Methylomonas sp. 11b: one gene and its partner. The protein of the gene in region 1 binds, or shares a complex with, the protein of each later gene. Links are inferred from orthologs where the notes say so. Each region holds a gene or a part of one and is shown on either strand. Other genes may lie near its edges.

Region 1 (5,332 bases):
TTGGTGTACCGCCGGCGTCTCCGGTGGTAAACGATGATCCGCAGGCACAGCTTTTAACCGCGTTGGGATTGGTAAATTTGAAGCCAGAACCTTCCAGGCTATCGACGAAATCGATAGACATGCCATCCAGGCTGGGCAGGCTCAACGGGTCTACAAACACTTTGACGGCGCCACAATCGATAACGGTGTCATCTTGATTTTCTTTCGCTTCCAGTTTCATGCCGTAAGACAACCCGGAACAACCGCCATCGGTCACTTCGATGCGCAGCCCACCGGTCGGCTTGTCGGAACTGCTGATAAAACGGCCCACGGCTTGAATGGCGCTTTCGGTTAATGTAATCATCTTTAAGTCTCCTGAACGGGTTTGGCATTGATTTTGTAAACAGATAAAGCAACCAGCATGCCATACGCGAAAATTTCGGCTAAGCCGCTGAAATTGCTCACTCGCCGGCAGATGGCCAACCTTAATCGGCACGCCGTTTCACAACAAACCGAGAGCGTTTGTCGGCTTTACTACAAAACTCTCACAGGAGCACAGCATGAACGTAGAAGATTTGGATTTGGGCGACGTGGTGTACGCCGCGCATACGATTGTTGACGATGGCAGTATGCCGGACAGCGAAGAAGGCGAAGTGCTGGCGCAGGAAGGCGCCCGCGGCGTGATCGTGATGAAAGGACATGTCGAGGAAGATCCTGGACTCACGGTTTTTTTAGTCCGCTTCGAAGACCAGGATCTAAATCTGGGCCGGCCGATTGGGTGCTGGACCGAGGACTTGGTCGTTCCGGAAAAAGAGTTAGTTACCCATTAACCCGATTCCGCCCAGCATTAGACAGGTGGTTTAGCCGCCGAGCGTCTCGTCCCGTCGAAGTATTGGCGATTGCCCTGGGCCAAGTGGCGACTGGCTTTGTAACATTCCTACGCTCTCGCGTGGGAATGCCGTGCCCGGCCCACCAATGTCCCGCCGCGCAGCCTTCCAACAAGCGTCAGGAATCGCCGCAATCAAAGGTTTGCATGCGCCGAGGCATGGCGTGTGCTTGAATGAATATACACCCAGCTTAATTAAGGCCAACCCATGCCAACTCCTTCCGAGTCCGTCATCCAATACCACAACCGCACCAAACATCAATTAAATGCCTACGCCAAAGGCCCGGAATCGTTGGATTGGGACGACCAACCCAATCCGTTTCGGCGTTTTAGCGGCTGCGAAGCGGTGAAACTGCCGCCGCCTGGCGCCGAGCTAAGTTGTTTGTTCGCTGACTTGGACAAACCGGAACGGATAGAGCCGCAGTCTTTAAACCTGGCCAATCTGGGTCTGTTATTAGAACTGTCTTTAGGTTTGTCGGCATGGAAGCAATTCGGACCGGACCGCTGGGCCTTGCGCTGCAATCCCTCCAGTGGCAACTTACATCCGACCGAGGCCTATTTGCTTTGCACCGACCCGGACTTATTGCAGCCCGGCGCATATCACTATGTCAGTCACGATCATCATCTGGAACGCCGCAGCCGATTTACGGCCGATACGGCGACAAAGGAAGTTTATATAGGTCTGTCATCCGTCCACTGGCGGGAAGCTTGGAAATACGGCGAACGGGCCTTTCGCTATTGCCAACATGATATAGGCCACGCTTTGGCAGCGTTAAGTTACGCCGCCGCTTGCTTGGGTTGGTCGATAGAGTTGCTCGGCGAGACTGCCGATGCTGACATCGCCGCTTGGTTGGGGCTGGATCGCAGCGACGATTTTGTCGCTACCGAACATGAGGCGCCGGATTTATTCTGTCGGCTGCACACAAGCCAAACCGCCGATGGCACGCTCTCCACTGCAGATTTGCCGGCGCTTGCCCAAAGCGCCGAATGGTTCGGGAAAGCCGAACGTTTAAGCGGCCGGCATTTTTACCGCTGGCCGATTATCGACGAAGTCTCCGCGCAGGCTATAAAGCCCGCCACCACTGCGGAACGAGTAACGCTGCCGAGCCTGGATCTGCCCCCGCCCAGCCTCAATCTCCCTGCCAGCCGTCTGATTCGCCAACGCCGCAGTGCGCAGCATTTCAACGGCAAATCGCTGGATCTACCGCTGGCCGACTTTCATCGCATGCTGGCTGCGCTAATGCCAAATTCAAAACCACCCTTTACGGCCTGGAACTGGCCGGCGCAAATCAATATCGTCTTATTCGTGCATCGGGTAGCGGGTCTGGAGCCGGGCCTGTATTTACTACCGCGTACCACGGATGCGGCGACGGAATTAAAACAGGCTTGTTCCGCCGACTTTGAATGGCAATCAGTCGAAGCGCCGTTCGAATTTTATCGACTGACGGCCGGCAACATCAGGCAAGCTGCGAAAACCCTGTCCTGCCACCAACCCATCGCCAGCGACAGCGCATTTAACTTAGGCATGTTGGCGCGCTTTTCAGAGAATGTGGAAGCCGAAGCTTGGCGCTATCGCCGGCTATTTTGGGAAAGCGGCTTGCTGGGACAGATTTTGTACCTGGAAGCGGAAGCCGCGGGCGTGCGCGGCACCGGCATCGGCTGCTTCTTTGATGATGCAGTGCATGGCGTGTTGGGTTTAAAGGATAACGACTGGCAAAGTCTGTATCACTTTACTATCGGCGAACCGCTGGATGACAGTCGTTTGCAAACGTTTCCGGCCTACGCGCATTTGAGCCAATAGGTCGCGAACGCCCGATTAGCTTGGGTTTGGCGAGCGGGCGAGCCGCGTTGAAATATTTACGAAACAATCCCGCCAACAATGTTTAAAATCATGACTTTATCCCTGCCAACATATGAAGGCCCGCCATGAGTTTTAAATCCAACGTGATCCGCTTTATCATCAAATTAACGCCCAACGCCCTGATCATTTGGGGCGCGAACATCATCATGAAAGGTATCGCGGAGTTAACCCAATTTAATTTCGATCTCGATGCCCGTAAGGTTTATGTGCAGACCCGGCTTTACGGCGAGGAGCACACCATAGAAGTCACGCTGGAAGACTTTGCGGTATTCAACGACGGCGAGTCCTATCGTTTTATTATTCACCGCGCCAATTCCGACCGGCTTTGGCTGAACAACATCCTGGCCAAATTCACCGGCAAAGCCTGGAAAATTCCAACCCTGCCGCTATTTGCCGCGCAACTAGAACTGGTTGCCGAAGTATTTAGCGCCAAGCCGGTGGTATTGGAACAAATTGATTGATCCGGGCCGCGCCAAGCGCTTATTTGCCGATACAAAAGCTGGAAAAAATTTCGCCTAAGAGATCATCCGAGGTAAATTCGCCGGTGATGGCGGATAAGCTGGTTTGCGCCTGGCGCAGTTCTTCGGCAACCAGTTCGTGGGCTTGATGCTGCAATTGCTCGGCGGCGCGGTCGACGGCCTGCGCCGCCAGTTGCAGGGCTTGGATGTGGCGCGTTCTAGCGACAAACACGTTATCCGCGCTTTCGGTAAAGCCCATGCTTTGCTTCAGGTGTTGGCGCAGTAAATCCAGTCCCAATCGGTGTTTGATGGACAGATGAATTTCCGCGCCGTGCGGTGTTTCCAAGGCCTGGGGCTGGCCGCCGACCAAATCGATTTTATTGAACACTTTGGTGACCGCTATATTGGCCGGCAGACTGGCGTCCAGGCTGGCGCCATCCGGGTCGGTGCTGTCTATCAAGAGTAAAATTCGGTCGGCCTTGGCAATTTCCTGGCGGGCGCGGCGGATGCCTTCCTGCTCGACCGGGTTGTCGCTGTCGTGCAAGCCTGCGGTATCGATGATATGCAAAGGCATGCCATCCAGTTGAATACGTTCGCGCAGCACGTCACGCGTGGTGCCGGCAATATCGGTCACGATGGCCGCATCATGACCGGCCAGGGCGTTCAATAAACTGGATTTGCCGGCATTGGGTTTGCCGGCCAGCACCACGGTCATGCCGTCATGTAACAGCCTGCCCTGCTGAGCGGTTTTACAGATTTCGGCAAGTTTACTTTGCAAGCGCGCTATGCGCCCGGCTACCACGCCATCACCAAGAAAGTCGATTTCTTCATCGACAAAATCAATGGCCGCTTCGATAAACACCCGCAGTTCGATCAGTTCATCTATCAATTCGTTAATCTGTTCGGAAAACACGCCTTGCATAGATTGCTGCGCAGAGCGCACGGCTTGCTCGGTGCCGCTGCTGATCAGGTCGGCTATGGCTTCGGCTTGAGCCAAATCGATTTTGTTATTCAGAAAAGCCCGCTGACTGAATTCGCCGGGATTCGCCAGTCGCGCGCCCAGGGCCAATACTCGCCGCAGCAGCATATCCAACACCACGCTGCCGCCGTGGCCTTGCAGTTCTACAACCTGTTCACCGGTAAACGAAGCCGGCGCGGCAAAATACAACAGCAATCCGCTGTCGATCACCCGGCCATCGGCATCGAGGAAATTGGCATATTGTGCGTAGCGAGGTTTGGGAAGATTTTTGCCGGTGAGGCTTTGCACGATTCCGGGCGCGGACGGCCCGGAGATGCGAATGACGCCGACGCCGCCGTTACCGGGCGGCGTGGCAATGGCGGCTATGGTGTCGCCGTCACGCATGCGTTTTAGTGGGCGTGATTGTCTTCGGCCAGCACGTGTTTGGTGATGTACCACTGTTGAATGATCGACAAGCTGTTGTTGCAGATCCAGTACAGTACCAAACCGGATGGGAAGAACAGGAAGAACACGGTGAAAACGATAGGGAACATTTTCATCACCTGGGCTTGCAGCGGATCGATAGGTGCCGGATTCAAGCTTTGCTGAATCTTCATGGTGATGCCGTACAGGATCGGCAACAGATAGAATGGGTCTTGCGCGGACAAGTCATGTATCCACAAGGCAAACTCGGCCTGACGCAATTCCACCGTTTCGATCAATACCCAATACAGGGAAATGAACACCGGAATCTGCACCATGATCGGCAAACAGCCGCCGAGCGGATTCACTTTTTCCTTTTTGTACATCGCCATCATTTCGGTGTTGAACTTCTGGCGGTCGTCGGGATAACGCTCTTGCAGCTCTTTCAAGCGCGGCTGGATTTTGCGCATTTTTGCCATGGACTGGAAGCTGGCTTTCGACAGCTTAAAGAACAGCAATTTGATACACAGAGTCACACCCAAAATTGCCACACCCCAGTTTTCCACGTAACCGTAGATTTGGTTCAGCAGCCAGTAGATAGGCTTGGCTACCACGGTCAACCAACTGTAATCGACTGTCAATTCCAGACCTGGGGCAATGGCTTCCATGACCGGCTGAATTTTGGGACCAACAAACAATTGCGATTTAAGCACCGCTTCGCCATTGGCGGGCACGCTGACATCCGGCGAATAGGAACCGATGACATA
Region 2 (5,336 bases), 780 kb from region 1 along the record:
CTCATTTGTCCTCGCAAAAAAACTAATCACGCCACAAAAACAGCGCAAACCAAAAAACCGACAACACTGCGATGTAACCCACCATCAGCGTTAAGAAATCAACAGAGGGAATCTGTAACACGATAGAAAACAGGGCTACCGTCAAAATTAACTTAACCGTTTCGCCTGCATAAAATGCATTAACGATACCCTGCGCGCCCAAATCCTTGGCAAGATAGATTTTGTAGGCAAAATACAGATTAGGCAGCAAAGCCACGAATCCTCCAAATAACGGAGATACTGCACTTTTCCAACCGCCTATCAACAAAAATCCCGACGCCACCAATGCAGCCATCAGGACTTGTCCAAAAACTACTTTTCTGACAGTAGAAAAATCATTTCTAGCTGTCATTCACTTCCCCTTTCGTCTTGAGCTGGGCGATTATATCCAGCCAGCACTTCTAAAGCAAGGTAAGCACGTCCGGCAGGAACCAATTGGCATTGCCACCTTGTTGATTTGGCTAGACTATCCCTGCCCAACACTCGATCAACAGCAAGCACAGAGGCTTTATATCGAACTTTCAATCCCAACGCTTACAGCAATACACATGCCATTTCGTAACACACTGATTTTCTGAAATATTGTCCAAATCGATATTGTAGCAAATCCGACAAAGCGCCGTACCATGGCCGAAATACGACATTTGCCAGTATCGAAGCACTCAATTGATTTTTTTTATGATGCCTTCCAGCTCTTCCAAACTGGTGTATGTAAAAATCAATTTGCCTTTGCCACTGCTCTGATGATTGATTTCCACCTTGGCGCCGGTTCTTTCACTCAAGTCCCGCTGCAACCGCAAGGTATCCGGGTCGATTTTTTTCACTGCCGCCGGCTTATCTTCATGCTGTTCGCGCACCAACTTTTCTACCGCCCTGACAGTCAAACCGTGTTTGACGGCTTTGTTGGCAATTTCGACTTGTTTGGCTTCGTCCAGCCCCAGCAATGCTCGAGCATGCCCCATTTCCAACAAGCCCTTGCCCAACATGCCTTTCACTTCACCAGCAAGCTCCAGCAAGCGTAACAAATTGGTGATCGTCGTACGCGACTTGCCTACCGCCGTAGCGATCTGCTGATGGGTGAGCTCGAACTCGTCCTGCAAACGATGCAGTGCCTCGGCTTCTTCCAACGCATTCAAATCCTCGCGCTGAATGTTTTCGATCAAGGCTATCGCCATCACCGAACGATCATCCAAATCCTTGATCAGCACCGGCACATCCTGCAACTCGGCTAATTGCGCCGCCCGCCAACGGCGTTCACCGGCGATGATTTCATATTTCTCGCCGTCTATTTTGCGGACAATGATCGGTTGGATGATGCCTTGCGCAGCAATCGAATCGGACAACTCCTTCAGCTTATCCGGGTCCATGTCCTTGCGTGGCTGATACTTGCCGCGCTGTAGGAACTCGATGGGCAAACTTTGCGAGTCTTGAGATTTTTCGGGCACCGGCGCGCTAACGTCGCCCAGCAATTCGCTCAAACCTCGCCCTAAACCGCGTTTTTTTTGCATCATTTTTTTGCCGCTTTTTCTTTTCTGATCATTTCACCCGCCAACGCGATGTATGCCATCGCGCCGCGCGAGGATTTATCGTAAGCCAACACCGGCACGCCATGGCTGGGCGCCTCAGCCAGACGAATGTTTCTGGGAATGGTAGTTCGGAAAACTTTGTCGCCAAAATATTCGATTAACTGATCGGAAACATCCTTACCCAAGCGACTGCGACTATCCACCATGGTTCGCAATATGCCTTCCAGATACAAACCCGGATTGACGCTATCGCGGATGCTGCGTAAGGTCGACATCAATGAAGACAAGCCTTCCAGCGAATAATATTCGCACTGCATGGGAATCAACACGCTATTAGCAGCCACCATCGCGTTCAAGGTCAGCATATTCAAAGACGGCGGACAGTCGATCAAGATGTAATCGTATTGATCTTTTATCGTCAGTAAAGCATCGGCCAGGCGGCGCTCGCGATGCTGCGCACTCATCAACTGCACTTCGGCTGCGGTCAGATCGGCGTTCCCTGGGATCAAATCAAAACCCAGCTGCTTATTTTTCACGACAATCTCGGAAACCGGCACTTCTTCCAGCAGTAACTCACAGCTGGAATATTCGATTTCTTCCTTATTCACCCCGCAACCCATAGCCGCATTGCCTTGCGGGTCCAGGTCGATTAACAACACCTTGCGCTTAGTTGCCGCCAAAGCCGCCGCCAGATTGACGCTGGTGGTGGTTTTGCCGACTCCGCCTTTTTGGTTGGTAATCGCAATAATCTTAGCCATGCTTGGGGTTCTCCAGTCGAATCAGGCAGCGTTCGGCGTCTATGCCGGGCACCATCAGCGGAATCACGCTGTATGTTGCGGCCAAGTCTATCAGCTCTTGCTCGGGCTGCTGACCTTTCATCGCCAGCAGTACGCCATCGTCAGCCAGCAAATGACCGGTGAGTTGCAGGATATCGGGCATGCTGGCAAAGGCTCGGCAAATAACCGTGGAATACAACTCAGCCGGTTGCAGCAGTTCAGCGCGGCTATGCACTATCACGACATTTTTCAACTTCAACTCCAGCACGGCCTGCTGTACAAAGCGGGTTTTCTTGGAGTTGGAATCGACCAAGGTGAAATGGCAATCTGGCCGACAAATCGCCAACGGAATGCCCGGCAAACCGGCACCGGTACCTATGTCCGCGACGCGCGAACCGTGAAGATACGGCAGAATCGCCAAGCTATCCAGGATGTGCAGACTGACCATTTCCAGCGGATCGCGCACCGCCGTCAGGTTATAGGCTTTGTTCCATTTGGCAATCAACTTGATAAAGCGCAATAACGCATCGTTACCGTGCTCACCGATATCCAGCCCGAGCGCTTTTAGGCCGAGCTCCAGCTTATCGCGACAAGCATCCATCAAGCGCTTTTCTTTTTCAGATGCACCAACAACAAGGAAATCGCTGCAGGGGTAATGCCAGGAATCCGCGAGGCTTGGCCCAAGGTTTCCGGTCGCTGCTTTTTCAATTTTTCGCTGACTTCGTTAGATAGACCGGACACTAGGCTGTAATCAACATTGTCCGGCAGTTTCAAATGCTCGTAACGCAAGGTACGGTTGATTTCAGTTTGCTGGCGATCAATGTAGCCGGCGTACTTGGCTTGTATCGCTACCTGTTCGGCCACTTGCTCATCCACTTCGGTTTCGTCGCTGAATCGCAGCAGACTCTCGACATCCACTTCCGGGCGACGCAGCATTTCCATCAGACTGGCTTCTTTCAACAGTTTTTTACCCCACAATTCCTCGGCCAAAGCAGCTTCGTCGGATTCGGTGCGTATCCACTTTTTGGCCAGCTTACCTTGCAGATTAGCAATGGCTTCGCGCTTTTCTTCAAAGCGCTGCCAGCGGGCATCATCAACCAGACCCAGCTCCCGGCCTTGTTCGGTCAAACGCAAATCGGCATTGTCTTCGCGCAGTTGTAAGCGGTATTCGGCGCGACTGGTAAACATGCGGTACGGCTCGGCAGTGCCGCGCGTGATCAGATCGTCGATCATCACGCCAATGTAGGCTTCGTCGCGACCGGGGCACCAGCTTTCCAAGCCCTTAGCCAGACGCGCCGCGTTTAAGCCTGCAATCAAACCTTGGGCGGCGGCTTCTTCGTAACCGGTAGTGCCGTTGATCTGGCCGGCGAAGAACAAACCGTTCATATGCTTAGTTTCTAAAGACGTTTTCAGATCGCGTGGATCGAAGAAATCGTATTCGATGGCATAACCGGGACGAACAATTTCCGCATTCTCGAAACCGAGCATGGTGCGGATGAAGCGATATTGAATGTCGAACGGCAAACTGGTGGAAATGCCGTTGGGATACACTTCATTGGTGGTCAAGCCTTCCGGTTCGACAAAAATTTGGTGCGAATCGCGGTCCGCAAAGCGCACGACTTTGTCTTCAATCGACGGACAGTAACGCGGGCCAACACCTTCGATAATGCCGGAATACATAGGCGACCGATCCAAACCGGAACGAATGATGTCGTGGGTTTGTTCGTTGGTTCGGGTGATGTGGCAACAGATTTGCCGCGGATGCTGCTCGCGGCTACCCATGAACGAAAACACAGGCAACGGCGTGTCGCCGTGTTGTTCCTGCAATTTGCTGTAATCTATAGTGCGGCCGTCGATGCGGGCCGGCGTGCCGGTTTTCAAACGACCGATGCGGAAGGGCAGTTCCCGCAAGCGTTCGGCTAACGCAATCGAAGCAGCATCGCCGGCGCGGCCACCGCTGTAATTTTCCAGACCGATATGAATACGGCCAGCCAAGAAGGTACCGGCAGTCAACACCACGGCTCGAGCATTAAACTCCAGACCCATCTGGGTTTTTACACCCACCACGCGTTCGCCTTCCACCAGCAAATCGGAAACGGTTTGCTGAAATAAAGCCAGATTGGGCTGATTTTCCAGCGCAGTGCGCACCGCTTGCTTGTAAAGCATCCGGTCCGCCTGCGCCCGGGTCGCCCGTACCGCCGGGCCTTTGCTAGCATTGAGGATACGGAACTGGATACCGCCTTTATCGATGGCCTGCGCCATAATGCCACCCAGCGCGTCCACTTCCTTGACCAGATGCCCTTTGCCTATCCCGCCTATTGCCGGATTGCAACTCATCTGCCCTAAGGTCTCAATGTTTTGCGATAACAACAGAGTTTGCGCACCAGAACGAGCAGCAGCCAAGGCTGCCTCAGTGCCGGCGTGACCACCGCCCACTACGATCACATCAAAGTCTTTCTGGAATTTCACAGGCATTCTATGTTCAAATAAAACGTTATTTTAATAGCTTGCGGAGAAAAAAGCATGAGAAAACAAAACCCCAGCAAGGACTTGCAAGCCAAGCCCTGCAAAAACCCGGTGGCGAAATTCGCCCATCAGTTCAACAAAGCGCAGATTTTCGCCGACAAAACCCGGTATCGTCGCAAAGCCAAACATACAGGCCTGGAGCCTTTCGTAATCGTTGCCTACTCAGCAATTACGAAAGGCTCCAGGCCAGTCGCCATCGCTGCTGTCAACAAACAGTCGCGGGCACTTGCCGCTTAATGCCGCAGATTGAGGATTTCCACAGCAGTGAAAGCAAGCATAGAAGATAAAGTTCAAACCCGGATTCCCACCAAACACGGCGAATTCATTCTGCACTACTACAGCAACAGCCTCGATAAAAAAGAACATGTAGCCTTCGTCAAAGGCGAAGTAGCCGGCAAGGAAGACGTGCCGGTACGCATCCATTCAGAGTGTTTTACCGGCGATGTGCTGGGCTCACGGCGCTGCGATT

Evidence for each region. Proteins that work in one complex are often made in the same cells at the same time.
Region 2: the proteins of mnmE (region 1) and mnmG are in contact, whole or in part, in a solved structure (PDB 9HIP), measured with the Escherichia coli proteins. The link is inferred for Methylomonas sp. 11b from one-to-one orthologs.

The regions. Positions count from the first base shown.
Region 1 is NZ_KI911557.1:3,863,152-3,868,483, reverse strand. The notes cover bases 2,378-5,332. They hold mnmE (tRNA uridine-5-carboxymethylaminomethyl(34) synthesis GTPase MnmE), read right to left. Parts: upstream 4,548-5,332; coding sequence 3,207-4,547; downstream 2,378-3,206. Other genes in these bases: yidC (membrane protein insertase YidC), read right to left, coding at 4,553-5,332; METH11B_RS0118580 (hypothetical protein), read left to right, coding at 2,792-3,187; METH11B_RS0118585 (SagB/ThcOx family dehydrogenase), read left to right, coding at 2,378-2,666. Also shown: METH11B_RS0118600 (HesB/IscA family protein), read right to left, coding at 1-343; METH11B_RS0118590 (nitrogen fixation protein NifZ), read left to right, coding at 540-809; more of METH11B_RS0118585, read left to right, coding at 1,074-2,377. UniProt on the Escherichia coli protein: Exhibits a very high intrinsic GTPase hydrolysis rate. Involved in the addition of a carboxymethylaminomethyl (cmnm) group at the wobble position (U34) of certain tRNAs, forming tRNA-cmnm(5)s(2)U34.
Region 2 is NZ_KI911557.1:3,085,584-3,090,919, forward strand. Bases 2,377-5,336 are described here. They hold mnmG (tRNA uridine-5-carboxymethylaminomethyl(34) synthesis enzyme MnmG), read right to left. Parts: upstream 4,811-5,336; coding sequence 2,942-4,810; downstream 2,377-2,941. Other genes in these bases: rsmG (16S rRNA (guanine(527)-N(7))-methyltransferase RsmG), read right to left, coding at 2,377-2,942; METH11B_RS0114885 (DUF7230 family protein), read left to right, coding at 4,865-5,104; ribA (GTP cyclohydrolase II), read left to right, coding at 5,132-5,336. In the rest of the region: atpB (F0F1 ATP synthase subunit A), read right to left, coding at 1-5; METH11B_RS0114860 (ATP synthase subunit I), read right to left, coding at 23-391; METH11B_RS0114865 (ParB/RepB/Spo0J family partition protein), read right to left, coding at 702-1,550; METH11B_RS0114870 (ParA family protein), read right to left, coding at 1,547-2,323; more of rsmG, read right to left, coding at 2,316-2,376. UniProt on the Escherichia coli protein: NAD-binding protein involved in the addition of a carboxymethylaminomethyl (cmnm) group at the wobble position (U34) of certain tRNAs, forming tRNA-cmnm(5)s(2)U34.